4 regions of the Streptomyces sp. NPDC002513 genome follow, and region 1 is predicted to be linked to each of the others. Evidence: riboswitches for the same ligand, from Rfam matches in the RefSeq annotation. Region 1 holds a riboswitch; each other region holds the start of a gene.
What was found. A riboswitch is a leader RNA that binds a small molecule or an ion and turns the genes downstream of it on or off. The one in region 1 is predicted to bind cyclic di-AMP.

Region 1 (6,998 bases):
GACTCTCTCGATTTCGCTCCCGAAGACCCCGAGGCCCTCCCCGGTGGTCGGCCCCCGCGTGTCCCCGGTGCCTCCCCGGGCGGCGGCCGGGCCAAAGGGGAGCCCCGGTTCCCCGGCGGGCCGAAGGCCGATCCCGCCGGGTCCCACTTCGAGCGGCGGATCCGGAGTTTCCAGCCCCGGCGCAGCCGGGTGACGGCCGGGCAGGCGGACGCCCTGCGGCGGCTGTGGCCCCTGTGGGGCCTGGACATCGACGGGCAGCGGACCGTGGATCCGGCCGAGTTGTTCGGGAACACGCGCCCCGTGGTGCTGGAGATCGGCTTCGGCATGGGCGAGGCCACCGCGCAGATGGCCGCCGAGGACCCGGGCACCAACATCCTCGCCGTCGATGTGCACACCCCCGGCCAGGGCAATCTGCTGGCTCTCGCCGAGCGGAACGAGCTGACCAACATCCGGGTCGCGAACGGCGACGCGATCATCCTGCTCCGCGAGATGCTCCCGCCCGACGCGCTCGACGGGCTGCGCGTCTACTTCCCCGACCCCTGGCCCAAGAAGCGCCACCACAAGCGCCGGCTGATCCAGCCCGAGTTCCTCACGCTCGTCGCCGCCCGCCTCAAGCCGGGCGCGCTGGTGCACTGCGCGACGGACTGGGAGCCGTACGCCGAGCAGATGCTCGAGGTGCTCACCGCGCACCCCGCCTTCGAGAACACCCGGCCCGACGGCGGCTACGCGCCACGTCCCGCGTTCCGCCCGCTGACCCGTTTCGAGGGCCAGGGGCTGGACAAGGGTCATGTCGTGAACGACCTGCTGTTCCGGCGTGTAGAGCACCGGGACCACTCCTCCGCCGGCGACTGAACGCCCCGGGCCCGCCGGGCACCGTCGCAGGCGGTGCCCCTGTCTCGTTAGGGTCGATTCCGTGGCCACCTCTTCCCCGTATCCGACGCGCCCCGACGGCAACGCGGTCGAGGGCCGGCACCCGCACTGGTGGCAGCGCCGGTGGGTGCGCTACGGCGCGCCGGCCATGCTCCTGGCGCTCTCCGGCCTCGTCATCCTCGCCCTCGTGCGGCAGCAGACGGGCACCGAGGGATTCCTGGTCGGACTGGGACTCGCGGTGCTGCCCGTGCCGCTGCTGGTCGCCGCGTTCCGCTGGCTGGACAGGGTGGAACCCGGACCCTGGCGGAACATGATCTTCGCCTTCGCCTGGGGGGCATGCGCGGCCGCGCTCATCGCGATCGTCGCGAACAGCTTCGCGACCAGATGGATAGCGACCGCGACCGCCGACCCGCGCGGCGCCAACACGCTCGGCGCGACCCTCATAGCGCCGATCGTCGAGGAGTCCGCGAAAGCGGCGGCCGTGCTGCTGGTCTTCCTCTTCCGCAGACGGGACTTCACCGGGATCGTGGACGGGGTGGTGATAGCGGGAGTCACCGCGACCGGCTTCGCCTTCACCGAGAACATCCTCTATCTGGGCACGGCCTTCGGCACGGACCAGCTCAGCGGCGGGCGGGGTCTCGCGTCCGTGACGGCCGCGACCTTCTTCGTCCGTGTGGTGATGTCGCCCTTCGCGCATCCGCTGTTCACCGTGCTCACGGGTATCGGTTTCGGTATCGCGGCGCAGTCGGCCGAGCGCCGGCGGGCACGCCGCGTCCTGGTGCCGCTGGGCGGGCTGCTGCTCGCCATGGGCATGCACTCGATGTGGAACGGATCCTCGTCGTTCGGCGAGTTCGGGTTCTTCGCGGTGTACGCCTCCTTCATGGCGCCCGCGTTCGCGCTGCTGACCTGGCTGGTGATCTGGACACGGCAGCGGGAGCTGAGAACGGTGCGGGAGGAACTGCCGGCGTACGCGGCCACCGGGTGGCTGGGACCGGCGGAACCGTTCGTCCTCGGCTCCATGCGTGCGCGGCGGCTTGCCCGGCAGTACGCACGGCAGCACTCCGGGAAGGCTGCGGCACGCTCGGTCGCGGAGTACGAGGCCTACGCGACGTCGCTGGCGTTCCTGCGGCACCGGGGGCGCCGTGGCCGGGCGGGAGCCGACTTCGTCGTACGGGAGAGGGCGTTGCTCACCGCGCTGTGGGCACGGCGCGCGGTGGCACGGCCGGCGCTGGCGCACGCGGCGCGCACGACGGCGCCTGTGCCGGTCTGGCCGGGCTACGGGTACGGACACGGGTACGTCCCGTGGTACCCGGCGCCGCAGCACGGGCCGACGGCGCCGAATCCCGCGTACAACCCCTATCGGTCGTAGGGTCCCCGTAATAGCCCGTGCTGTCCGTAGGAGCTGAGGACTGTCCCCGGCGCGGGGGCAGCCCTCACCGGATACCGCTCACGCCGACGCCTCCGTCAGCCTGGCGAGGTCCTCGTCCGTCAGGGTCAGGTCCGCCACCGCCAGCAGTGCGGGCAGCTGTTCCACCGTGCGGGCGGAGGCGATCGGGGCCGCGACCGTCGGCTGGGCCGCGAGCCAGGCCAAGGCCACCGTCGGGATCTGAGCGCCCCGTGCCTGCGCGACCTCGTCGAGGACCCCGAGCACGCGTCGGCCGCGCTCGGTCTCCAGGTACTTGCCCGCGCCCTGCGCCCGCGCCGAGTCCACGGTCGTGCCCGGCCGGTACTTGCCGGTCAGGAAGCCGGACGCGAGGGCATAGTAGGGAACGGCTGCCAGGCCCGCGCCGGCGGCGACGTCCTGCAGCGGACCCTCGTAGGTGTCGCGCGAGACCAGGTTGTAGTGCGGCTGCAGCGCCACGTACCGGGCCAGGTTCTCGCGGTCCGAGAAGTCGAGGGACGCCTGCAGGCGCTCGGCGGAGATGTTGGAGGCGCCGATGGCGCGCACCTTGCCCGCCTTCACCAGGTCGTCGAGCGCGCCGATGATCTCCTCGACCGGCACGTCCGGCTGGTCGAAGTGCGTGTAGTAGAGGTCGATGTAATCGGTGCCCAGACGGCGCAGGGACGCGTCGGCCGCGGCCTTGATGGTGGCGGCCCTGAGCCCCTGGTACTCGGGGTGCTGGCTGACCTTGGTCGCGATGATCACGTCGGAGCGGTTGCCGCGCGCCGCGACCCACTTGCCGATGACGGTCTCGGACTCGCCGCCCTTGTTGCCGGGGGCCCACGCCGAGTAGGAGTCGGCCGTGTCGACGAAGTTGCCGCCGGCCGCCGCGTAGGCGTCGAGCACGGCGAAGGACTGCGCCTCGTCGGCGGTCCAGCCGAAGACGTTGCCGCCGAGGGAGAGGGGGAAGACCTCGAGGTCCGAGGAGCCGAGCTTGCGAAGGGAAGTCATGCTTCAGTTCAGCACTCGCTCTGGAGGCCCTTATTCCGCCTGGAGGCCGTTCGGGGTGGTTCCGCCGGAGGCCGTTCCCTGCGGTTCCGCCTGGTGGCCGCTCCACGCACGTGCGCCCGAAGGCCGCTCCACGCGGTTTTGCCCGGAAGCCGTCCCGCCCGGTTCCGTCCGCCGGGCGTTCCCCGCACTTGACCGGCAGCCCTGGCGTCGGGGGGTTGTCGCCAGGACCGCCGGGGTTCAGGAGGGGACGCGCGCCGGGGCGGAGGACGGGGACGCGGGCATCAGGGGTTGACGCCCTTGCTCTGCAGCCACGCCATCGGGTCGATCGCGCTGCCGCCGTTCGGGTGGACCTCCAGGTGCAGGTGCGGCCCCGTGACGTTGCCGGTCGCGCCCACGCGGCCGATGACGTCGCCGGTGGACACCTTCTGGCCGGCGGTGACGCTGATCGAGGACTGGTGGCAGAACCACAGCTCGGTGCCGTCGTCGAGGGTGAGGACCGTGCGGTAGCCGTACGAACCCGCCCAGCCCGCCTCGGTGATGGTGCCGCTGTGGATGGCCTTGATGAGCGTGCCCGTGGGGGCGGCGAAGTCGAGGCCGGTGTGGTAGCCGGAGGACCACATGGCGCCGGCGTCACCGAAGCGCGAGGTCAGGGTGTACGACGAGGTGGGCAGCGCGAACTGCTTGGCCAGTTCCGCCAGCCGGGCGGCCTCGGCCTTCTTCTTGGCCTCCTCCTCCGCCGCCTTCTTCTCGGCGGCGGCCTTGGCCCTGGCGGCGTCCCGAGCCTCGGCCGCCGCGGCGGCGGCCTTCTTGGCGGCGGCGTCCTCGGCGGCCTGTGCGGCCGCCTCCGCGACCCGGTCCTGCTGGGACTCGGCCTGCTGGATGATCCGGGCGCGCAACGCCTCGCCCGCGTCCTTGGTGCCCGCGGCGGCGTCTGCGGTGTTCACGCCGGCGGCGCTCAGGGTGGTGGTGGAGCCCTTGGGGGCGCTGGTGTCCTCGCTGATCAGCGCCTTGGCCGAGTCGGTGACCGAGGAGAGGTCGGGGAGGGATATGGACACCGGCGGCTTGCCGGTCTGCGCGGTGGCCATGCCGCCCGCGCCGACCGCGGCGATCACGCCGACGCCCAGAACGGTGGAGCTGCGGGCGAGTCCGCCGCGCTGCTTGGTGACACGATGCCGACCGCGGACGGCCCGGACGGAATCCTCGGTGGGATTCCACTCCTCCCAGGGGCCCTCGTCGGTGCGGGACGCGAAGTCGATCGTCTGCGTACCGCCAGGGGCGGACGAGGTGTTCTCGGCGGGCCGGTTGGACGCCACGTGGGCGCACTCCTTTCCTTCCGTTTCGCCTACCGGGTTAGCTGACGGGTTCGGAGCAGGAAGGTCTCCTACGCGCGTATACCGGCCGTTGTGACACGGCGGTATCTGCTCGATTCACCCCAAGGTGGTGGTTCCCCGGTTCCCTTGCGGGATTCGGCACGTGCGCACGGAGCCGCCTCTGCTGACGGCTGGGACGACCGCGCTGCGTTATCGAACGTTAATAGACGCGGGGCCCGGATTCCAAGCCGTTCCGACAGATCATTAACGCTGCTGGCCAGGACTTTCACGACAGGAACGGCAAAAATCGGGCGAGTTGGCCGCACCTCACCCGCCCCCTTCGTTATGACGGTGTGTCAGTTGTTATGCGGAGGGGCGCCATCCGTTCACCCATCGTGACAAGGCCCGGGCGTTCGACGGTGCTTGGCTCCTCGACGGGTTCAGGAGGGTTCGGACCGGCGTACGGCCAGCAGTGCCATGTCGTCCGTCGCCTGCCCGCCCGTGTGGCGGGCGACATCCTCCGTGACGGCGGCCAGCACGGCGCCGGGGGTGGGGAGGACCCGGCCGGCGAGGCGGCGGACCGGGTCGTAGAACTCACCGCGCGCGTTCCGGGCCTCCGAGACGCCGTCCGTGAAGAAGAGAAGCGTCGAACCGGGCGGGAAGTCCCACTCCTCCGCACGGTCGGGCCTCAGGGCGAGGTCGCCCATGCCGAGCGGCAGCGCCGGCTCGCGGGCCTCCAGTTCGCGCAGGGTGCCGTCCGGGAGCAGGAGCAGGGGGGCGGGGTGGCCCCGGCTGACGATACGGACGACGCCTTTCCCGTCCGGGACCTCCGCGTCCTCGTGCGGGATCTCGGCGAGGACCGCGGTGGTGAACTCCTCGTGGGCGTCGGGGTCGTCCCGGCGGATGCCCTCACGCGACAGCGCCCGCTCCAGGCGCTGGGCGACGGCCTCCAGCGTGGGCTCCTGCTCGGCGGCTTCCCGGAAGGCACCGAGCACGACGGCGACCGCGGCCACGGCACCCATCCCCTTGCCCCGCACGTCCCCGACCACGAGCCGTACGCCGTGCGGGGAGTCCTGGACGGCGTACAGGTCACCGCCGATGGAGGCGTCGGCCTGCGCCGCCTCGTACCGGGCGGCGATCTGGAGCCCCCCGATCCGCGCGGGGGGCTCGGGCAGCACGGCGCGCTGCGCGGCCTCGGCGATCCGGCGGGCGGAGGCGAGGCGCGCGTCGTTGCGGCGTACGAGCACATTGATCAGGACGGCGGGAACGGCGGCGGCAGCGGTGGTGACCGCCTCGGTGGCCGCGCCGGACAGCCCCGGTGCGCCGAGTCCGAGGTGCACGGCCGGGACGGCGGCGAGGGCTGCGGCGCCGGTGAAGACGGTGCCGCGCAGCGAGTGCAGGGGCGCGGCGACGAGCGGGGCGGCGGTGAAGAGGGAGACGGCCGGGAAGGCGGACGGGGCGAGCCGGCCGCAGCAGACGCCGAGGCCGATGAGCAGCGCGGGCAGGGCCCGCAGAAACGCCCGCGCGTACGCACTCCGCCGGCTCTCCGCCGGGCCCGGCTCCGGGGGCCGGACCTGACCGGACCCGGTGCGCGGCAAGCGGGCACCCTCGGACTTGGTGTCCGGCGGCCCGGCATCCCCGGGCCCGGTGCCCGGCGGTCCGACGTTCCCGGACCCGGTATCCGCCCCCCTCGCGGCGTCGGACCCGGTACCCGGCGACCGGACGCCCCCGGGTCGTTCGTGGGACCGCTCGCAGGGCCGGTCGCCGCCGTCCTCCGGGAGAGGAGTGACGGCCGGGCCGCCGACGGTCCGGTCGTACGGGACACCGGTTCGGTCGTACAGGCCACCGGTCCCTTCGTACGGAGTTCCGGGCTCTGGCCCGCCGTCCTGCTCGTCGCACGGCGCCTCGATCCGCCACGCGCCTCCTTGCTGCACCACCCGTCCAGGCTTATCGCAGGACGGGCGGGGGGCGACCGCTGTGGGCCGACCGGCGTACACACCGTGCGGGCGGGGAGGGGAGAGGCCCGCGGGCGGGAAGAGGAGAAGCGGGTGAAGAACACGGAACACACCGAGGGCCGGAACCCTTTCGGATTCCGGCCCTCGGCCTTCAGTAGCGGGGACAGGATTTGAACCTGCGACCTCTGGGTTATGAGCCCAGCGAGCTACCGAGCTGCTCCACCCCGCGTCGATGAATCCAGTGTACGCCATGCGCGGGACATGAGGCACACACGTTGAGGTCCACGGTGTAGGTTCCGGGTCCGCGTGAGCCGTGTCGGTCGATCTCCAGCAGTCGGCTGGCAATCTTCCGGGGCGCGTTAGCAGCACCTGCGGTCGGTGGCGATCAGTCCCGGGAACTTCTCGATCATCCGGCCTCTTGGTCCTGGGCGGCTTCCTGCGGTCAGCTCATGGTCACCAAGCGTACAAGCG
Region 2 (6,998 bases), on a different contig from region 1:
CGAGAAGCTGATCTTCTCCCGCTGGGACAGGGCGTCGATCATCGCCTCGGCGCGTTCACCGATGCCCCGCTTCGGCACGTTCAGGATGCGCCGCAGCGGAACGGAGTCCTCCGGGTTCGCCAGCACCCGGAGGTAGGCCAGGACGTCCCGGACCTCCTTGCGCTCGTAGAAGCGGACGCCGCCGACGACCTTGTAGGGCAGGCCGACGCGGATGAAGACCTCTTCGAAGACACGGGACTGGGCGTTGGTGCGGTAGAAGACGGCGACATCGCCCGGCTTTGCCTCGCCCCGGTCGGTGAGGCGGTCTATCTCGTCGGCGACGAACTGCGCCTCGTCGTGCTCCGTGTCGGCGACATAGCCGGTGATCCGCGCGCCCGAGCCCGCGTTGGTCCACAGGTTCTTGGGGCGGCGCGACTCATTGCGCTCGATGACCGCGTTGGCGGCGCTCAGGATCGTCTGCGTGGAGCGGTAGTTCTGCTCCAGGAGGATCGTGGTGGCGTCCGGGTAGTCCTCCTCGAACTGGAGGATGTTGCGGATGGTGGCACCGCGGAAGGCGTAGATCGACTGGTCGGCGTCACCCACGACGCACAGCTCGGCGGGCTGGAGGCCGTCCTCGCCGGACGGCGCGTCCACAGGGTGTTCGACCGTGCCGACCAGCTCGCGGACCAGGGCGTACTGGGCGTGGTTCGTGTCCTGGTACTCGTCGACGAGGACGTGGCGGAAGCGGCGGCGGTAGTGCTCGGCGACGTCCGGAAAAGCACGCAGCAGATTGACCGTCGTCATGATCAGGTCGTCGAAGTCGAGTGCGTTCGCCTCGCGGAGCCTCGACTGGTAGAGCGCGTACGCCTGGGCAAGGGTCTTCTCGAACCCTCCCGCGGTCGCCTGGGCGGCGAAGTCCTCCTCGTCGATCAGCTCGTTCTTCAGGTTGGAGATCTTGGCGCTGAACGACTTGGGCGGGAATTGCTTGGGATCGAGGTCCAGGTCCCGGCAGACGAGCGCCATCAGACGCTTGCTGTCGGCGGCGTCGTAGATCGAGAAGGAGGACGTGAAGCCGAGCTTCTTGCTCTCGCGGCGCAGGATGCGGACGCACGCGCTGTGGAAGGTCATCACCCACATCGCGTTCGCGCGCGGGCCGACGAGCTGCTCGACCCGCTCCTTCATCTCGCCCGCCGCCTTGTTGGTGAAGGTGATCGCGAGGATCTGCCCGGGATGCACACCCCGCTCGGCCAGCAGATAGGCGATGCGGTGCGTGAGCACACGGGTCTTGCCGGAGCCGGCACCGGCCACGATGAGCAGGGGGGAGCCGGCGTGCACGACCGCCGCGCGCTGGTTCTCGTTCAGCCCCTCGAGCAGCGCCCGGGGGTCGATGGCCGGGCGGGGCGCGCCGTCGCGGTAGTAGGCGTCCCGGTCCGGCGGCAGGTCGAAGCGCCCGCCGAACAGATCGTCCGGAACCGGCTCCGGAGCATGATCGTCCTCGGGCGGCGGGGGTTCCTCCTCAGGGGCCGGGGTGGCCTGGAGGTCCGCCAGGAAGCTGTCGTCAAAGAGGCTGCTCATCGCTCTCCGAGTCTAGGGCGCTCCACCGACAACCGGCCGCCGTCCCGAAAACTCCGTGCCATGGACCGGACTCGCACAACACGGGTCACCGTCCGGACCCGCCCGTTCACGGTGCGCGCCCGATGCGGGGCCCCGCGGCCGAGGTCACGGAAATGTATCGGACATATCTCGCATCAACCTTCACAAGAACCACAGGAGTTGGCTAGCGTGCCGGGCGGGCCGCACGACCCCCACCGGCGAAGGTCGCCGGGCCGCGCGGCCTCCGCCGAGTCCGGTGCCCCGTGCGGCCGGAGCCGGGGACCCACCCGACCTGGGGTGAATCGGCCGAGCGTCCTGGGGGACACGGCCGTAGGGCACACCTTCCGAACCACCCGCCCGAACCCGACAGCTAACCCGGTAGGCGGAATACGGAAGGAGACGCCTCTCATGGCGCCGCACCGCAAGTCCCGCACCTCGGGCCCACGCATCGCGGGCATGCGGACCCCCGCCCTCGCGACGGCCGCCCTGACCTCCGTGGCACTGCTCTCGCAGACGGCCCACGCCGCGCCCGCCGCCGACGGCAGGCCCAGCGTCGAGGAGGTCGCGAAGAAGGTCGACGACCTCTACCGCCAGGCGGAGTCGGCCACCGAGAAGTACGACGCGGCCAAGGAGAGATCGACCGAGCAGCGCAAGAACGTCGACTCCCTCCTCGACGACGTGGCCCAGCGCACGCAGAAGCTCAACGACGCGCGCGAGGAGCTGGGTTCGTTCGCCGCCGCGCAGTACCGGACCGGGGCCGCGGCCCCCGACACGGCCACCCTCCTGCTGGCCGACAACCCCCAGGACTACTTCGACCAGACGCAGCTGATGAGCCGGCTCACCAGCCGTCAGAAGGAAGCGGTCGACCAGTACGTCACCGAACAAGCCGCGACGATGAGGAAGCGCCAGGAGGCCACCGACAGCCTCCGGACGCTCACCGAGTCGCAGACGACGCTCCGGACGGCCAAGTCGGACGTCCAGAGGAAGCTCACCGCGGCACGGGAGCTGCTGTCCGAGCTGACCGCGCAGGAGAAGGCGCGGCTCGCCGCGCTCGAGAAGCAGAAGCAGGAGGAGGCCCAGCGCCAGGCGGAGGCGCTGGCCCGTCGGCAGGCGGCACAGCAGAAGGCGGCACAGGAGAAGGCAGCACAGCAGCCGTCGCCGACCACCACGGCCGGCTCCTCGGGGTCCACCGCAGCGGACTCCTCGTACGCGACGCAGGCCGCGAAGGCCCTCGCCTACGCCCGCGCGCAGATCGGCAAGCCGTATGTGTGGGGCGCGACGGGCCCCGGGTCGTACGACTGCTCGGGCCTGACCCAGGCCGCGTGGAAGGCCGCCGGAGTCACGCTGCCGCGCACCACGTACGCCCAGGTGAACGTCGGCACCACGGTGTCGCTCTCCGACGCCCAGCCGGGTGACCTGATCTTCTTCTACGACGACATCAGCCACGTCGGCCTCTACATCGGCGACGGCATGATGATCCACGCCCCGAAGCCGGGCGCCTACGTTCGCGAGGAGTCGGTCTACTACGGCGGTGCGTCGATCATCCACAGCGTGGTGCGGCCGGCCTGAGTCCGACGACTCCGGTTCCGGCGGGCCGGGACAAGGCTCCGGCGGGCCCCAGGGGTGTGGCCGTTTCCCGGCCACACGGGTCCCGTGCGGCACGCCCCGGAATTTCGGGCGGTACGCGCGCGTGGCTGTCCGCGGGCTCCACGCGCGCGTGGGGTTGTTTTCGGGCTCCACGCGCGCGTGCCCCGTACGCAAGCCGTGCGCGCGTCCCTAGCATCGGGCGCATGTCTGGCACCTCCGCGCTCCACACCTGGTGGGCGCAGCGTCCGCCCGTCACCGGGGCCGCCGTGTTGGCGACCGGCGTCCTGTCGGTCGGGTTGCACCAGACCGGGCACGAGCTGGTCTCCCGTATCGCCCTGGCCCTGGCGGGCGCCGCCTGGCTGGGACTGGCCGCCGCCATCGCCCTACGGCCGCTGTGGGGACGCGCGAGGTGGCCGGCCGGCTCCCCGGCCGCGCTCGCGGTGGTCCCGGCCACCGCCGTGCTGGGCACCCGGGTGTCGTTCCTGGACCGGCAGCAGCTCGCCGAGGCGCTCCTCGCGCTGGCCTTCGTGCTGTGGGCGGCTCTGGTCCTCCTGGTCGTACGGAACTGGGAGCGCGGTATGTCCGGGGCGGTGTTCCTCGGCTGCCTGGCCACGGAGGGAATCGCGGTGCTCGGGGCGGTGCTGGCCGCGGCCGTGCGAGTGGCCTGGCTCGCCCATCTGGCGCTGGTGTTCTTCTGGTTCGGTCTGGCGTTCTACCTGATCGGGCTGTGGTGCTTCGACCGGCGGCAGGTGACGGCCGGCGCGGGCGACCAGTGGGTGGCGGGCGGTGCGCTCGCCCTCGCCGCGGTGGCCGGGGCATGGCTGGTCCACGCCGCCCAGGTGGGCCTCTACCTCTGGAACATCGACGACACCGGTGTCCTGCGGAGCGTCACCATCGCCCTCCTCGCCCTCGCCTTCGCCTGGTACTGCGTACTGGCGGCGGCCGAGCTGGGCCGGCCGCGCACGGGCTACGACGTACGGAGGTGGTCGACCGTCTTCCCGATGGGGATGACGGCGGTGGCGGCGCTGTCCGTCGCCGACGGCCTCAGAGCGCCATGGCTGCGCGGCCCCGGCCAGGTGCTGCTGTGGATCGCGGTGGCGGTCTGGTGCGCGGTCCTCGTCGGGGCCGTCGGGTCCGGGGCGGTCAGCCTCAGGTCCACAGCACGGCGATGAAGACGTTCACCATGGTCAGCGCCCCGACCAGGGCGAAGAGGGGCTTCTCGACCTGCTCCTCGTCGCGCTTCACGTAGACCAGGCCGAGGATCACGATCAGCAGGGCCAGCTTGATGCCGATCTTGATCGTGTTGATGGTGTGATGTTCCGCCTGGTTGAGGCCGACCAGCGCCACACCCGTGACCAGCATGGTCAGCGCGCCGTGCAGCATCGCGGGCACGAAGCGGGCCGTGCCCCGGCCCATCGCCTTCATCTGGGTGAGGAAGCCGCCGAGGAGCGCGGCGATGCCGACGATGTGCAGGCCGACGAAGAGATGGATGAGTACGTCCATGAAGCCGGAGCCTAACGAGGGACGCGGAGGGCTCTGACACCGGGCCACGAGGCGGGACGGCGACGACGGCGGCGGAGACGGACCCGCGCCCGGCCTGCGGGGCATCGTGCCAAGACGCCGCAAGGGGCACAGAGCCACCTCCCGGGGCGCCCTGTGGAGCGCCCCCGCATCAATGCGCCCTATAGCACCCCGTCGTCTCCCGGTGTTCCGGAACCGCCGCAACGGTCATCGCACAGCGTGAAGTCGGCAGCCTCGGAACGGGATCACGGTCACATACGGTCACCGTCAGTCCGGTCGAGCCACTTCCGTACATCGCGTCACGAGCCGGTCACGATCAGGCCTAACGTCCTCCACCAGGTGACCGGCTCCCACCGCCGCCCGCGCCGGGGCGGCCGCCGGACACCACCGCCAAGAAGGTCCGGCGGCGTCCTGCTCCCCTGTGCGGGCCGCCGCCGGACGCGTGACCACGCCCGTCGCCCCGGCGGTCGCAGGAAAGGACGTGACGGACAGGTGGCAGCGCACCGCAAGCCCAGACAGCGTTCGCTCGGCGGGACCGCGGTCCGCACCGCCGTCACGATCGCCCTCGCGGGAGCTGCGTCCGCGACCGGCTTCGACGGGACCGGGCACGCCGAGCCACCGCTCTCCCCGGCCCAGGTCAAGGCCGAGGTCGACAGGCTGTACCGGGAGGCGGAGGTCGCGACCGAGAAGTACGACGGGGCGAAGGAGCAGGCGGACCGGGCCGCGCGACGGGTCGACGCGCTGCGGGACGAGGCCGCTCGCCGCACGGACCGGCTGGACTCGGCGCGCGCGGCGCTGGGTTCCGCCGCGGCGGCGCAGTACCGCGGGGGCGGTATCGACCCCGCGGTACAGCTCCTGCTCTCCTCGGATCCGGGACGCTACCTCGACAACGCCGCGTTCGCCGAGCGGGTCGACGGCCGACAGGCGGCGGCCGTGGCACGCGTGCGCGCGCAGGTGCGGGAGATCGAGCGGCTGCGCGGAGCCGCGCGTGGGGAACTGGCCTCGCTGACCGCGCGGCAGGCGGAGCTTCGGCGGCAGAAGCGGACGGTCACCGAGAAACTGAGCGAGGCGCGGCGGCTGCTGTCCCGGCTGACGGAGAGTCAGCGCGCGCGGCTCGGGGCGGGCACGGGGCCCGCGTCCCGGTCGGCGGGGCGCGGCCTCCTCGGGGCGGTGTCCGCGTCGCAGGCCACCGCGGAGGCACCCGACGCACGGGCGGCGGCCGCGGTGTCGTTCGCATACGGCAAGCTCGGCAGTCCCTATGTCTGGGGCGCCACCGGCCCCGACGCCTTCGATTGCTCGGGACTGGTGCAGGCCGCGTACCACGCGGCGGGTATCTCACTGCCCCGGACGACGTACGCCCAGATCGGCGCGGGCCACCGCATCCCGCGCTCCGCGCTGCTGCCCGGCGACCTCGTGTTCTTCTACTCAGGGGTCAGCCATGTGGGGATCTACGTGGGACACGGCCAGATGATCCACGCGCCGAACCCGTCGGCACCGGTACGGCTGGCACCGATCGACGAGATGCCGTTCGCGGGGGCCACGCGGGTGGTGTGAGCCCGCGGCACGCGTGACCGGCCCGGCCCCCTTGATGACGGACCGTCAGACCAGTCGGCGTGCCGTCGCCCAGCGGGTCAGTTCGTGGCGGTTGGACAGCTGGAGCTTGCGCAGGACCGCCGAGACATGGGACTCGACCGTCTTCACCGAGATGAACAGCTGCTTGGCGATCTCCTTGTACGCGTAGCCGCGGGCGATGAGGCGCAGGACCTCGCGCTCGCGCTGGGTGAGGCGGTCGAGGTCCTCGTCGACGGGTGGGGCGTCGGTCGAGGCGAAGGCGTCGAGGACGAAGCCGGCCAGGCGCGGGGAGAAGACGGCGTCGCCCTCCTGGACACGGAAGATGGAGGCGATGAGGTCCGAGCCGGTGATCGTCTTCGTCACATATCCCCGGGCACCGCCGCGGATCACCCCGATCACGTCCTCCGCCGCGTCCGACACGGACAGCGCGAGAAACCGGACGGGCCTCTCCGCATCCGCCGTCAGCGCGGCACAGCGGCGCAGCACTTCGACCCCTCCGCCGCCCGGGAGGTGGACGTCGAGGAGGACCACCTCGGGCCGTGTCTCGGTGATCACCGAGACCGCCTGGTCGACGTCCGCGGCCTCCCCCACGACCTCGACGCCGGTCTGCTCGGTCTGCCCGATCTCCGCCCGGACGCCCGTACGGAACATACGGTGGTCGTCGACGAGCACGACCCGCACGCGCCGCTCTCCCGTGCCTCCGCCCGCGCGCTCCGGCTCCACCGGGCCGACCGGCTCGTTCGCGT
Region 3 (6,998 bases), on a different contig from region 1:
CGGTGACACCGAGCACCCTGGTGCCGCGGCCGTCGTCGGAGGCGAGCGGATCACGGTCGCCCAGTTGGAGGGCCGGGTGAAGGAGGTGCGCGCGGCTCAGCGCGCCGCCACCCCGGACGACACCCAGTACCAGCAGACGATCGCCCGGACCAGCGCCCTTGCCCGCGACACGCTCCACAGCCTGGTCCTCGACCGGGTCCTGGCCCGCGCGGCCAAGGACGCGGGCGTGTCCGTCAGCCGCCGCGACGTCGACCAGATGCGGACCGGCCTGGAGCAGCAGGCGGGCGGCGCGCGGGCGCTGCAGTCGATCTGGCTGGAGCAGTACGGGGTGGCGCCCCGGCGCATCGACGACAACCTCCGCACCGAGGTCGAGGCGCAGAAGCTGGCCGCCGCGCTCGGCGCCGACATGAACACGACCGACGGCAAGGCCACCTTCTGGAAGGCGATGGCACAGGCGTCCAAGGAACTGAACATCGACCTCAATCCGCGCTACGGCACCTGGGACGTGCAGAAGAGCAGCCGGGTGGACGCGAAGACGCCCTGGGTCAAGGAGGCCACGGCGGCCGGGGCGGGGCAGACGGCGTAGCCGGGCGCGCCGGACGGCGTGTCGGTGACGCACGGCGCCGGAACCCGGCGGGGCCGTCCAGCGGCCTGTGGAAAACCTCCGGGGGCGTCGGTGCCGTGGGTTACGTTCGAGGGGTGAACGCAACCAGCTTCGAAGGCGCCCCCGACCAGGGCCGGGACGCGGAGGCATCCGCCGCCCCCGGCCGGGCCGTCCTGCTCACCACCAGCCACCGGGTCGCTCCCGGGCTGCTGTCCTGGCCCGCGTGGCAGGTGCTGCGCGACGCCGACCGGGTCCTGTGCGCGGACGGCGCGCACCCGCAGGTGCCGTATCTGCGCGAGGCGGGCATAGCCGTCGAGCAGGGCACCCCGACCGCGCAGGAACTGGTCGACGCCTGTGCCGGCGGCCGCACGGTGGTCGTCGTCGCGACCGGCGAGGGCGAGCCGCACCTCACCGACGGCCTGGCCCGGCTGGCGGGCTCGGGGCGGGTGCGGATGCCGGAGCTGGAGCTGCTCCCCGCCTCCTACGACCTTCCGGGCTCTCGCCTGCTCGACCTGGTGCAGGTCATGGACCGCATCCGCGCCGAGTGCCCCTGGTCCTCGCAGCAGACCCACAAGGGCCTCGCCAAGTACGGCATCGAGGAGGCGTACGAGCTGGTCGAGGCGATCGAGGCGGGCGACCGGGAGGAACTGCGCGAGGAGCTGGGCGACGTCCTGCTCCAGGTCGTCTTCCACGCCCGGATAGCCGAGGAGGACCCGGACGCCCCCTTCTCCATCGACGACGTGGCGGGCGGCATCGTCGCCAAGCTGATCCACCGCCATCCGCATGTCTTCGGCGACGAGACCGCGACGACACCGGAGGAGGTCAAGGAGCACTGGCTGCGCACCAAGGCGATCGAGAAGCGGCGCACGTCGGTGACGGAGGGCGTCCCCCTGGGGCAGCCGGGCCTGGCCCTGGCGGCGAAGCTGTCCTCCCGGGTGCGCTCGGCGGGCCTGGACGTGCCGCTCCCGCAGGGCGAGGGCATCGGCTACGAACTGCTGGCGCTCGCCGCGCACGCGGAGGCGGAGGGGGTGGACCCGGAGGCGGCCCTGCGCGCCGCCGCCCGCGCCTACCGGGACGCCGTACGGGCCGCCGAGGGGCTCGGACCCACGACCGAGGAGACCGAACCGGAGGCCGGGGAGCCGGGACCGGAGGCCGAGGGGCACGGGCCGGAGGCGTAGGAGCGGGGACCAAGGGGGTGCGGGCCGGAGGCCGGAGGCGGCGGCTCGGGACGGAGCGGCGTAGGCGGTGGGGCCGGAGACGGGAGGCTCGGGTCGGAGGCTTGGGCGCTGGAGCCGGGGCGGGGGCTCGGGGCGGAGGCTTAGGCGGTGGAGCCGGGGCGGGGCTCGGGCCGGGGCGGGGTGCCGGAGACGGACCTGGCAGGGCGGGGCGGGGCCGCCGTGGATACGGTCGGGGAGTGACCGACCAGCACCAGCCCGCCCGCCCCGCTTCCACCCCCGGCCCCGAACTCTTCACCTGGGAGTTCGCCGCCGACCCCTACCCCGCCTATGCCTGGCTCCGCGAGCACGCCCCCGTGCACCGGACGCGGCTGCCGAGCGGTGTGGAGGCGTGGCTGGTCACCCGTTACGCCGACGCCCGGCAGGCCCTCGCCGACCCGCGGCTCAGCAAGAACCCGGCGCATCACGACGAGCCGGCACACGCCAGGGGGAAGACCGGTATCCCCGGCGAGCGCAAGGCCGAGCTGATGACACACCTGCTCAACATCGACCCGCCGGACCACACCCGGCTGCGTCGGCTGGTCTCCAAGGCGTTCACGCCCCGCCGCGTCGCCGAGTTCGCCCCCCGGGTGCAGGAGCTGGCCGATCAGCTCATCGACCGGTTCGCGGACCGCGGGTCCGCCGATCTCATCCACGAGTTCGCCTTCCCGCTCCCCATCTACGCGATCTGCGACATGCTCGGCGTCCCCCGCGAGGACCAGGACGACTTCCGGGACTGGGCGGGCATGATGATCCGGCACGGGGGAGGTCCCCGGGGCGGGGTCGCGCGGTCCGTGAAGAAGATGCGCGGCTATCTCGCCGACCTCATCCACCGCAAGCGCGAGGCACTGTCCGAGACGCCCGGCCCCGGCGAGGACCTCATCTCCGGGCTCATCCGCGCCTTCGACCACGGCGAGCACCTCACCGAGAACGAGGCCGCCGCCATGGCCTTCATCCTGCTCTTCGCCGGGTTCGAGACCACCGTCAACCTCATCGGCAACGGGACGTACGCCCTCCTGACCCACCCCGGGCAGCGGGCCCGCCTCCAGACCTCGCTCACCCGTGGCGAGAGGGACCTCCTGGAGACCGGTGTCGAGGAACTCCTGCGCTACGACGGCCCGGTCGAGCTGGCCACCTGGCGGTTCGCGACCCGGCCGGTCACCATCGGCGGGCAGGACATCGCCGCCGGCGACCCCGTCCTCGTGGTGCTCGCCGCCGCGGACCGGGATCCGGAGCGGTTCGCCGGCCCCGACGTCCTGGACCTCTCCCGCCGTGACAACCAGCATCTCGGCTATGGGCACGGCATCCACTACTGCCTCGGCGCCCCCCTCGCCCGGCTGGAGGGACAGACCGCGCTCGCCACGCTCCTCACCCGTCTCCCCGACCTGCGACTCGCGGTGGATTCAGCCGATGTGCGCTGGCGTGGCGGGCTCATCATGCGGGGATTGCGCACGCTTCCGGTGGAGTTCACGCCGGTTCCGAAGTGAGGTCATCGCCGTACCGGCGGTGCCGCGGAGTGAGGTGGCGGACACGCCGACGGCCGCGGAAGGGTGACACTTTCTCAATTCCGTGATGTTCACGTGATCTACGCTGCATTAACTTGTGACAAGCGTTCGACTGCGGATACCTTCACGCAGCAACGCGGCGGTATGCCACAGCCGCCGCGTTGGTCACCGCTGTCGCGCGAAAGGCAACCGCATGATCTCCGGGAACGGTCGGCACCGTCGCCCCCGCCAGGCTCCGGCTCTCATTGTCGCGGCAGGGGTCACCGGCTCAGCGATCGCGATCCCGCTCCTCGGTGCCACCGGTGCGAGCGCGGCCAGCGGTACGACCTGGGACCAGGTCGCGGAGTGTGAGAGCGGCGGCTCCTGGAGCGCCGACCACGGCAACGGCCGGTACGGCGGACTTCAGTTGACCCAGAAGGACTGGGACCGGTACGGCGGTCTCGACTACGCCCCCCGTCCCGACCAGGCGAGCCGCTCCCAGCAGATCGCCGTCGCCGAGAAGATCCTCGACCAGCGGGGCGCCTCCGCCTGGGGAGCCTGCGGCCGGGCCTCCGGGCTCAGCAAGGACTCGGCCGCCGCGGACGTCGACACGGGCGTGGGCGACCACTCCTCCCGCAGCGACTCCGTCTTCTTCTCGGACTCCGGGGTGGACTTCGAGCCGTCCGGCTCATCCGGCTCGGCCGGTTCATCCCACTCTTCCGGCTCGTCCCACTCGTCCGACTCATCCCCTTCGCGGCACTCGTCCGGAGCGTCGGACTCGGCCACGTCGTCGTCCTCCTCGTCGCCTTCCTCCTCCGTATCGCCGTCGTCCCCCTCCTCTCCCTCGTCCTCGCCGTCCTCGCCGTCCTCGACGGCGACCGATGACTCGCGCGGTGACGTCGGCGACACGAGCGGGTCCCAGGATTCCCTCGACCCGCTCTCGGTCGCGACGAAGAGTGACGATTCGGGCAAGGCCGGGCAGAGCGGGGCGTCTTCGGCCGGGGGCCGCCACCGTGGCGGCAATGGCGACGAGGGTGACGCGGGCGGCCGTGCGGACGGGTCGTCCGGCCGTCATGCCTCGCGCGGCTCCGCCGCCGCACGCGAGGCGGCCGACGACGCGTACACCGTCCACCGCGGGGACAATCTGTCGGCTATCGCCGACTCCCTTGACCTCAAGGGCGGATGGACCGCGCTGTACGACGCGAACAAGAAGACGGTCGGAGCCGACCCCGACCTCATCCTCCCCGGTCAGAGCCTTGCGGTCACGGTCGGGTTGTCCGGGGGCGGGTCCTGAACTGCCGCCTGGGCGAAGACATTTCACGTCCCACTTCGCGTCGAATGTCCGGTTTGATGAGAGTGAGATATGAGTCTCATAAGCCCTGATCGTCTTTGGAATTCGGCGCAACGACTGCTTACGGTCGTGATCGCTCGCCACAGCGGGCTCCGACGGTCGCAACGCCGAATCCTGCCAGCGGCCGTGTGGGAACAGTCGTCGCGTCAAGCGCCGTAGGCAGGAGCGGGGGACCCAAGGTAGGCGCCGCGCCCGGGAGTTGACCGGGTGCGGCTTGGGGTGGAGCCGCGCACCGGGGAGGTGTGCGGCCGGGCAACTCAACCGGCCCGAACCCGACAGCTCACCTCGCAGGCGTCGGTGAGGGGATCCATCATGCTGTGTTCCGGCAAGAACAAGCACCGCCGTCCGTCCAAGGTCGTCCGCGCCCTCGCGCTCGCCGGTGTCGCCGGCGCCGCCGTCGCCGCCCCGCTGATGGCGGCCGGCAACGCCTCCGCCGCCACCGCCACCCAGTGGGACGCCGTCGCCCAGTGCGAGTCCGGCGGCAACTGGTCCATCAACACCGGCAACGGCTTCTACGGCGGCCTGCAGTTCACCAACTCGACCTGGGCCGCTTACGGCGGCACCGCCTACGCCCCGCGCGCCGACCTGGCCTCCAAGTCCCAGCAGATCGCCGTCGCCGAGAAGGTCCTCGCGGGTCAGGGCAAGGGCGCCTGGCCGGTCTGCGGCACGGGCCTGTCCAGCACTCCCTACGACGGCACCCCGGCCGCCACGGGCAGCTCCGCCGGCTCCGGCACCTCCACGAAGAGCGCCACGCCGAAGAGTGCCGCCCCGAAGAGCACCACCACCCGCTCGACCGAGCAGCAGGCGGCCAGCCGTTCCGCGCAGCGCCCGGCTCCCCAGAAGACCGTCACCACCCCGACCGGCGAGAAGGTCAAGAAGGGCGACGGCGAGTACAAGGTGGTCAAGGGCGACACTCTCAGCGCGATCGCCGAGAAGCACCACGTCCAGGGCGGCTGGGAGAAGCTGTTCCAGCTGAACAAGGACATCGTCGAGGACGCCGACCTCATCTATCCGGGCCAGCAGCTGCACCTGAAGTGACAGCCGCCCGGCGGCGGGCCCCCGGCGTCCCCCTGGCCGCGGCCCTCGCGGCGGGCGTCACCTGAGGACCGCCCCCGTCCCCACGGGCTCCCCGCTCCGGTGCGTTTCCCCCGTACGCACCGGAGCGGGGCTCTTTGCTTTTGCGTCCCCTCTTCGCCACCTCGCCTTTGTTCCGTTGTGGAACAATGCGGACCGTCATCCTCTCCACGGGACGGTCGGTCGGCTGGCCGATGCCCCGGGGCGGTTAGGCTCTAGTCGCTGGGCACACCAGCCCCGCACTTCCCGTGTCACATCCAAGAAGGAGATGCTCGTGCCGTCCATCGACGTCGTCGTAGCCCGGGAAATCCTGGACTCCCGAGGCAATCCCACGGTCGAGGTCGAGGTCGGCCTCGACGACGGCAGCACGGGTCGTGCCGCCGTTCCGTCCGGCGCCTCCACCGGCGCCTTCGAGGCCATCGAGCTCCGTGACGGCGACCCCAACCGCTACCAGGGCAAGGGTGTCGAGAAGGCCGTCCTCGCGGTCATCGAGCAGATCGGCCCGGAGCTGGTCGGCTACGACGCCACCGAGCAGCGCCTGATCGACCAGGCGATGTTCGACCTGGACGCCACCGACAACAAGGGCTCCCTCGGCGCCAACGCCATCCTCGGCGTCTCCCTCGCCGTGGCCCACGCCGCCTCCGAGGCCAGCGACCTCCCGCTCTTCCGCTACCTGGGCGGCCCGAACGCGCACCTGCTGCCGGTGCCGATGATGAACATCCTGAACGGCGGCTCGCACGCCGACTCCAACGTGGACATCCAGGAGTTCATGATCGCCCCGATCGGCGCGGAGTCCTTCTCCGAGGCGCTGCGCTGGGGCACCGAGGTCTACCACACCCTCAAGAGGGTGCTGAAGAGCAAGGGCCTGTCCACCGGCCTCGGCGACGAGGGCGGCTTCGCCCCGAACCTCGGCTCCAACCGTGAGGCCCTCGACCTGATCCTCGAGGCCATCAAGGAAGCCGGCTACGCCCCCGGCACGCAGATCGCCCTCGCCCTCGACGTCGCTGCCTCCGAGTTCTACAAGGAGGGCAAGTACGTCTTCGAGGGCGAGGAGCGCTCCGCCGCCGAGATGACGAAGTACTACGAGGAGCTGGTCGCGGCCTACCCCCTCGTCTCCATCGAGGACCCGCTGTTCGAGGACGACTGGGCCGGCTGGAAGGTCATCACCGACAAGCTCGGTGACAAGGTCCAGCTGGTCGGCGACGACCTGTTCGTCACCAACCCCGAGCGCCTCGCCCGCGGTATCGAGGAGGGCGCGGCCAACGCCCTGC
Region 4 (6,998 bases), on a different contig from region 1:
CGCGGCGTCCCCTCGGCTTCGGCGGTCTGACCCCGGCACACCGCGGCGCCCCGGCCGCCCGGAGAGGGCGGGACGCCGCGAAGGAGTCGCCCACGGCTGTGATGCCCGCGGCCGGCGGCGGATCACGGCCTCCACCCGGTGGCCACGTGGCCGACGGCGAGGCAGGGTGTAGGCATGGGTTACCGGCAAGGGGGCACCGCCGGGCTGCGCGACTCGTGGCAGTCGAGTCATGCCCTGCTGCTGTTTCCCATCGCGCTGATCATCGTGATCGCGGTGGTGGACATCCACTCTCCCGATTCCATCCACCTGGGACCCGCGCTCGTGATCGCGCCCGCACTCACGCCCTCCTTCGCCGGCCCCCGGCTGACCGGCCTCGTCGGGGCGCTGGCGGTGACCACGCAGGTCGTCATCGCCGTGCTGCACGGCGGGCTGAGCACCACCAACCACATCGTGCAGATCCTCACCCTGTTCCTGCTGTCGGTGATGATCGTGGTCTACTGCGCCGTCCGCGACCGGCACCGTCGCCAGCTGGCCCAGGTCCGGTCGGTGGCCGAGGCCGCACAACACGTCCTGCTGTGGCCGCTGCCGGAAAACATCGGCCCCCTGAAGGTGGCCTGTCTGTACCTTGCGGCCGAGGACGAGGCGCAGATCGGCGGCGACCTGTACGCCGCCACCCGGGCCGACAGCAGGGTGCGCGTCATGATCGGCGACGTACGCGGCAAGGGCCTCTCGGCCATCGGCGAGGCCGCCCTGCTGCTCGGCGCCTTCCGCGAGGCGGGCCACCGGCAGACGTCCCTACGGGATCTGGCCGCCACGCTGGAGCAGAGCGTCACCCGCTATCTGGCCGACTTCGAGCCGCCCGAGGAAGCGGGCGAACGCTTCGCGACCGCCCTGCTGATGGAGATCCCCGACGGGGACCCGATCACCCGCATGACCAGTTGCGGGCATCCGCCGCCGCTCCTGCTGAGCCCCGGTCACGTGGTCACCGTCCCGAGCGTGCACCCCGCGCCCCCGATGGGGATCGGTTCGGCACACGCGGCGGACTACCACCTGGACGTGTTCTCCTTCGAGCCCGGAGACACCCTCCTGCTCTACACCGACGGCGTCATCGAGGCGCGGGACGCCGCCGGCCGTTTCTATCCGCTCGCGGACCGCGTGGCCCAGTGGACCGAGGAGAGTCCCGAGGCGCTGCTGCACCGCATCCGGCGTGACCTGCTCGCCCACACCGGCGGGCACCTCGGCGACGACGCCGCGCTCATCGCCCTCCACCGGACCCCGACCGTCCACCACGGCCGTCCGCACCCGCGGATCATTCACGCCGACGGCTTCCGTCACCGGCCCCAGAACCAGCCGCAGGACAGGTGATCCACGATTCCTGCCGACGGAAGGGAATCTGCCGCACCCACGGCCTTCTCCGCCTGCCGCAGGGCGGTCCGTCGCGCCCTCAGGTGCCCGAGGGGGTGGAGCTGCCCGGAGGGGTGGGCGGCGGGGGAGTCCCGGGGGCGTGGCCCGCCAGGACCAGCTCCTTCGCCCTGCGGAACTCGTCGTCCGTGATGTCGCCGCGGGCGCGGATCTCGGAGAGCTTGGCGAGCTGGTCGACGCTGCTGGCAGGCCCCTGGCGGCCTGCCGTCTCGCGGATGTAGTCGTCGAGGGCCCGTTGCTGCGCCCGGACCTGGGACATCTCCCGGCGGCCCATCTCCTTGCCACGGGCGATGACGTACACGAAGACGCCGAGGAAGGGCAGCACGATGCAGAAGACCAGCCAGCCGGTCTTGGCCCAGCCGCCCAGGGAGTCGTCGCGGAAGATGTCGAGGACGACCCGGAAGAGCAGGACGAACCACATGACCCACAGGAAGAACCACAGCAGTGTCCAGAAGGCGCTCAGCAGTGGGTAGTCGTACGCGAGGTACGTCTGCGTGACCATTTCTCCTCCTCCGTTCCGGGCGTGCGCCCCGACAGCGGCCCCGTGCCGCCTTCAGCGTGCCCACGGCATCCGGCGGCCTGCCTCACCCGGGACGGGTGAGCGGGCGCGGTCACCGTCACTCCGGCAGTCGGCGCATTTCCAGGACGTGCAGTCCGAGCGACTGGAAGCGGGCCAGCAGCTCGTACACGTGTGCCTCGTCGAGGACGGGGCCGAACAGGACGGTCTGGCCGGACATCGTCACGTGGTCCAGCTCCGGGAAGGCCTGGGCCAGCGTGTCCGACAGCTGCCCGTCGACGCGGATCTCGTAGCGCATGAGCTGCTCTCTCGCAGATGGCCTGGGGCGCGAAGTGCGCCGCTTCCCGTGATCGTCCGCCCCGGCGCGTGCCCGCGCCTCACCTGGGACAGGTGAACCGTCCCGGGGCATGGCCCGCTGCCGCACCGGTCCCGCCCCGCGGGGCCGGGACGGGTCGGCTCCGCGCCGTCGGCCCCTCGGAACGGTCTTGACCGTCAGCCCTTCGGAACGGCTCTGGCCGTCAGTCCTTCAGTGCGATCTTGAACACGATGATCAGCAGACCGATCACCAGGTTGATCGCGGCGAAGGCCACCACAAGGCGCCAGGAGGCGCCGGCGTGGCGTGCGGCGGCGGCCGACCAGCCCATCTGCCCGGCCACGGCGACGGCGAGCGACAGCCAGATCCCGCCCCGCACGTCCAGGCCCAGCAGCGGGCTGACGGCGACCGCGGCGGCCGGCGGGACGGCGGCCTTGACGATCGGCCACTCGTCACGGCACACATGCAGCACGGTCCGGCGGTCCAGGCCCGGCTGTGCCAGGTGGGCGCCGAACAGCTGGGCGTGCACATGCGCGATCCAGAACACCACGCCGGTGCCCAACAGCAGCAGTACCAGTTCCGTCCGCGGCAACGGGCCGTGGGCGCCGGCGCCGACCACCACCGAGGCGGCGAGCAGGGAGCCGTAGACACCGCCGGTGTAGTCGGCACGCGCCCGGCGCTCGGCGACACGCGCCCGGGCGACGGAGTCGTCCGCCTTGGACCTGCGTCGCATGGGGGATGACCTTCCTGAGCGCTCCACCTCATCCTGCCGAAGCATCGGACTCATCATGCCGAAACACCTGAAGAACGGAATATCAGACACGCGAGGCGAGAGCGCGCGAGGCAAGCCCTACGGGAACGCCCGGACGAACATCACACAGAGGTACCGGACATTCAGCGCTTCAACCTTCACACCAGGCACACAAGTTGGCTAGGTTGACGAACAGGCTACGCAACTCCCTCCGGCGAACATCGCCGGGTTGCACGGCCTCCGCCTCATCCGGTTCGCCTTGACCACGACCGGAACCGGGGACCCGACCGACCACGGGGTGAATCGGCCCGACTGCCCGACAGGGCAGGGGCCGTAGGGCACACCTTCCGGATCCGTCCGCCCGAACCCGACAACTCACCCGGTAGGCGGAGCACGGAAGGAGTACGCCCCATGGCGCCGGAGCGAACCCCGGGCCCCGGAGACTTCGGCCTCCCCGGCATGCGCAGGTTCACCGAGGACGACGGGCCGAGCCACGACGAGGTCCGGCAGCGGATCCAGAGCCTGTACGACCGGGCGGAGACCGACAGCGGGACCTTCAACGCGACGCGCGCGGCAGCGACGGGGGCACAGAGGCGTGCCACCCCGGTGCTCGGCACGGAGCGCCGGGGCGCCGATCCCGTCCTCGACGACGTGACCCGGCAGTGGTTCGAGGCGGCGCGTCTGAGGCTGGGGCCGACCGTTCCGGCCGCACTGCCGCCCGACAGGATGCCGGACCGTCCGGACGCGGCCCGGCCCTCGGGCCCGGCGAGTCGTCCGGGGAGCGACCTCGTCCTCCGCGAGCCGGACACGGCCGGCCGGCCCGTCCGCGAACTCACCGCCGGGCCGGCCGCGCGTCCCGCGGCGGAGCTGACCGCCGGTCCCGTGGCCGCGCTGCCGGCGGCCCCGGAGAAGAGGCCGGAGACTTCCCGGGACCTGCCCTCGACGGTCACCATGCCCGGTCCGGCCACCCCGAGGACCGCCAAGGAGCGCAACCGGCACAAGCTCGCCGCGGCCCGTGACCTGCTGGCCCGGCACACCGCACGGCGCGGTACGCCGCCCCTGGCGATCGGGTCCCGGCCGGCGACGGACGCGTGGCGCACGGCGGAGGAGCAGGCCGGCCGCGCGGTAGAGGGGACCTGGCCGTGGCAGCAGCCCCCTGCCCCCGGCAGCGGCATCCCGGCCGCCTCGGCCGGCGCGGGCCCCTCCGCCGCGGCCCCCCTCGCCACGGAACCGCTGACGGACCTTCAACCGCTCACCACGACCGAACCGTTCCACGGCGCCGAGACCGTTCCCGGCACCGGGCTCCCCCTCGGCATCGGCGGGACACAGGAGCCGGGGTACGACACCAAGTCCGCGAAGGCGGTCGCCTTCGCCCGCGCGCAGATCGGCAGGCCGTGCCTCTGGGGCGCGGCCGGACCCGACTCGTACGACGCCGCCGGTCTCACACAGGCCGCCTGGAAGGCGGCCGGGGTGACCCTCCCGCGTGCGGCCCGCGATCAGTCAGCGGTCGGCCCGGCGATCCCGCTCACCGACCTCCGGCCCGGCGATCTCGTGTTCTTCAACCCGGACGCCGGCCATGTCGGCCTCTGCACCGGAAACGGCATGATGATCCACGCACCGGGCCCGGGCGCCTTCATCCGCGAGGAGGCGGTCCGCTACGCCGGTGAGGCGGCGATCCACAGCGTGACGCGGCCCGCGTGACCCACCCGTGTGCGCGGCACTGCTCACGTTCTCCCCCGGTCCTCGGCCCTCGGCCGGCCGTTCGTCGATCACCGGTGACGGAGAGTGCTCGAAGCAACGCCTCGGCGGCTCGTCCGCACCGTCTCACCTGCGCGTTCGGACAGCTCACGCGGCCATCGTGGGCGTTGCGGCAGACGGCTTCGCGGAGGAGCGTAGGGGATGTGAAAAGCCTGGGTGTCACACGGACTCACCGGAAGGGGGACCAGCGCGGCTGGTTGCGCGGCGCGCCGCCCCCTTGGTGGGTGAAGGTGCTGCCCGTGGTCCTGCTGATGATCGTGGCCGTCGTCAGCCTGACCGCGCCCTCGCCGCTGGACATCGGATTCCTCCTGGGAGCCATCCCGCCCCTGGCCGTCCTGTCCTACGGACCCTCAGCCACTGCGCTGCTCGGCGTCCTCGTCATCGGAGTGCAGCACACCCGCGCCTTCCACCTGGACCGGCCGGGCAACGCGGATCTGCTCACCATCATCTTCGTCGCCCTGCTGAGCGTGTTCGTGTCGTATGTGCGCAGCCATCGCGACGCCCAGCTGAACGTCGAGCGCACGGTCGCCGAGGCGGCTCAGAACGCACTGGTCCCCCCGCTGCCGGAGCGGGTGGGACAGGTCCACTGCACGGGTCTGTACCGGGCTGCCCAGCGCGGGACGCTCATAGGCGGCGACTTCTTCGACGTGCGCGAGGGCCCCACCGGGGTACGCGTGGTCATGGGCGATGTGCAGGGACACGGGCTGTCGGCGGTCTCGACCGTCGCCGCGCTGCTCGGGGCCTTCCGGGAAGCGGTGCTCGACCAGCCCGATCTGCCCTCGGTCGCCTCCCGCCTCGACCGCAGGCTGCTGGCGGACTCGGGAAACTCCCAGCTCGGGGAGCTGTTCGCGACGGCGGTGCTGCTGGAGTTCACCCCCGATGCCGGGACGGTACGGATCATCGCCTGCGGCAGTCCGCCGCCCGTGCTGCTCCACGACGGCAAGGCCACCGAGCTGGACGTGTCGTCGGGTACTCCCCTCGGGATCGGGCTGAGCGAGGGCGGCACCTACGACGAGGTCACCCGGCCGCTGGAGCGCGGCGACCATCTGTTCCTGGCCTCGGACGGCATCTGGGAGGCACGCGACGCGACCGGCATGTTCTATCCCCTCGTCGACCGGCTTCCCCGGTTCGCGGACGACGATCCCGCAGAGACGCCCGAGCGGGTGTGGGAAGATCTCGTACGCTTCTGCGACACGGTCCGCGACGACGCCACGATGCTCCTTCTCACCCCGGAGCACCGGGGCGAGTAGGTGAGCCACGGCGCCGTTCCGGTGCCGGGGTGGCCGTGACGGTCCTCCGGGCCCGGCGGCCGGCCCGCTCGCCAGCCAGGCGGTCTGTCACCACAAACCCGGCGATGACCCATAAGGTAGTCCTATGACGTCATAGAGGGGACCCTCGTACCAAGTAAGGCTTGCCTTAGTTTAGGGTTTCCGACGAGCCGTCTGTCACCGCTCGAAGGGAACCTGATCATGCCGCGCCCCCTGCGGGTAGCCATCGTCGGAGCCGGCCCCGCCGGGATCTACGCTGCCGACGCCCTGCTCAAGTCCGAGGTGGCCGCCGAGTCCGGTGTGTCCATCGACATCTTCGAGCGGATGCCGGCCCCGTTCGGCCTCATACGCTACGGCGTCGCCCCCGACCACCCGCGGATCAAGGGCATCATCACGGCCCTGCACCAGGTGCTCGACAAGCCGCAGATCCGTCTGTTCGGCAACGTCGACTACCCCTCCGACATCAGCCTGGACGACCTGCGGACGTTCTACGACGCCGTGATCTTCTCCACGGGCGCCACGGCCGACCGGGACCTCGACATACCCGGCATCGACCTCGACGGCTCCTACGGCGCGGCGGACTTCGTCTCCTGGTACGACGGACATCCGGACGTGCCGCGGACCTGGCCCCTCACGGCCGAGAAGGTCGCCGTCCTCGGCGTGGGCAACGTCGCGCTCGACGTGGCCCGCGTCCTGGCCAAGACCGCGGACGAGCTGCTGCCCACCGAGATCCCGCCGAACGTCCACGACGGACTCGAGGCCAACAAGGCCCGGGAGATCCATGTCTTCGGACGCCGCGGCCCGGCGCAGGCGAAGTTCAGCCCGATGGAGCTGCGGGAGCTGGACCACTCCCCCAGCATCGAGGTCATCGTCGACCCCGAGGACATCGACTACGACGAGGGCTCGATCGCGACGCGGCGCGGCAACAAGCAGGCCGACATGGTCGCCAAGACACTGGAGAACTGGGCG

Region 2: it holds a riboswitch for cyclic di-AMP, as region 1 does, so the genes downstream of both, ACWD5Q_RS07445 (NlpC/P60 family protein) here and ACWD5Q_RS32280 (M23 family metallopeptidase) in region 1, are expected to answer to the same signal.
Region 3: it holds a riboswitch for cyclic di-AMP, as region 1 does, so the genes downstream of both, ACWD5Q_RS06445 (transglycosylase family protein) here and ACWD5Q_RS32280 (M23 family metallopeptidase) in region 1, are expected to answer to the same signal.
Region 4: it holds a riboswitch for cyclic di-AMP, as region 1 does, so the genes downstream of both, ACWD5Q_RS06045 (NlpC/P60 family protein) here and ACWD5Q_RS32280 (M23 family metallopeptidase) in region 1, are expected to answer to the same signal.

What each region holds. Positions count from the first base shown of each region.
Region 1 covers NZ_JBSFXK010000081.1:5,949-12,946, reverse strand. Annotated here, with positions in the region: gene trmB (tRNA (guanosine(46)-N7)-methyltransferase TrmB) at 1-852, shown strand, start outside; gene ACWD5Q_RS32290 (PrsW family intramembrane metalloprotease) at 914-2,239, shown strand; gene ACWD5Q_RS32285 (aldo/keto reductase) at 2,318-3,262, opposite strand; gene ACWD5Q_RS32280 (M23 family metallopeptidase) at 3,544-4,575, opposite strand; cyclic di-AMP (ydaO/yuaA leader) riboswitch at 4,587-4,744, opposite strand; gene ACWD5Q_RS32275 (PP2C family protein-serine/threonine phosphatase) at 5,013-6,170, opposite strand; tRNA gene ACWD5Q_RS32270 (tRNA-Met) at 6,683-6,756, opposite strand.
Region 2 covers NZ_JBSFXK010000007.1:93,702-100,699, forward strand. Annotated here, with positions in the region: gene pcrA (DNA helicase PcrA) at 1-1,554, opposite strand, end outside; cyclic di-AMP (ydaO/yuaA leader) riboswitch at 1,808-1,972, shown strand; gene ACWD5Q_RS07445 (NlpC/P60 family protein) at 1,981-3,141, shown strand; gene ACWD5Q_RS07450 (SLAC1 family transporter) at 3,363-4,331, shown strand; gene ACWD5Q_RS07455 (hypothetical protein) at 4,309-4,662, opposite strand; gene ACWD5Q_RS07460 (NlpC/P60 family protein) at 5,173-6,234, shown strand; gene ACWD5Q_RS07465 (LuxR C-terminal-related transcriptional regulator) at 6,280-6,998, opposite strand, start outside.
Region 3 covers NZ_JBSFXK010000006.1:76,323-83,320, forward strand. Annotated here, with positions in the region: gene ACWD5Q_RS06425 (SurA N-terminal domain-containing protein) at 1-586, shown strand, start outside; gene ACWD5Q_RS06430 (nucleoside triphosphate pyrophosphohydrolase) at 700-1,782, shown strand; gene ACWD5Q_RS06435 (cytochrome P450 family protein) at 2,019-3,305, shown strand; gene ACWD5Q_RS06440 (transglycosylase family protein) at 3,517-4,596, shown strand; cyclic di-AMP (ydaO/yuaA leader) riboswitch at 4,795-4,962, shown strand; gene ACWD5Q_RS06445 (transglycosylase family protein) at 4,966-5,691, shown strand; gene eno (phosphopyruvate hydratase) at 5,996-6,998, shown strand, end outside.
Region 4 covers NZ_JBSFXK010000005.1:181,557-188,554, reverse strand. Annotated here, with positions in the region: gene ACWD5Q_RS06065 (PP2C family protein-serine/threonine phosphatase) at 175-1,365, shown strand; gene ACWD5Q_RS06060 (SHOCT domain-containing protein) at 1,445-1,924, opposite strand; gene ACWD5Q_RS06055 (hypothetical protein) at 2,040-2,237, opposite strand; gene ACWD5Q_RS06050 (hypothetical protein) at 2,458-2,985, opposite strand; cyclic di-AMP (ydaO/yuaA leader) riboswitch at 3,249-3,408, shown strand; gene ACWD5Q_RS06045 (NlpC/P60 family protein) at 3,415-4,704, shown strand; gene ACWD5Q_RS06040 (PP2C family protein-serine/threonine phosphatase) at 4,986-6,011, shown strand; gene ACWD5Q_RS06035 (FAD-dependent oxidoreductase) at 6,231-6,998, shown strand, end outside.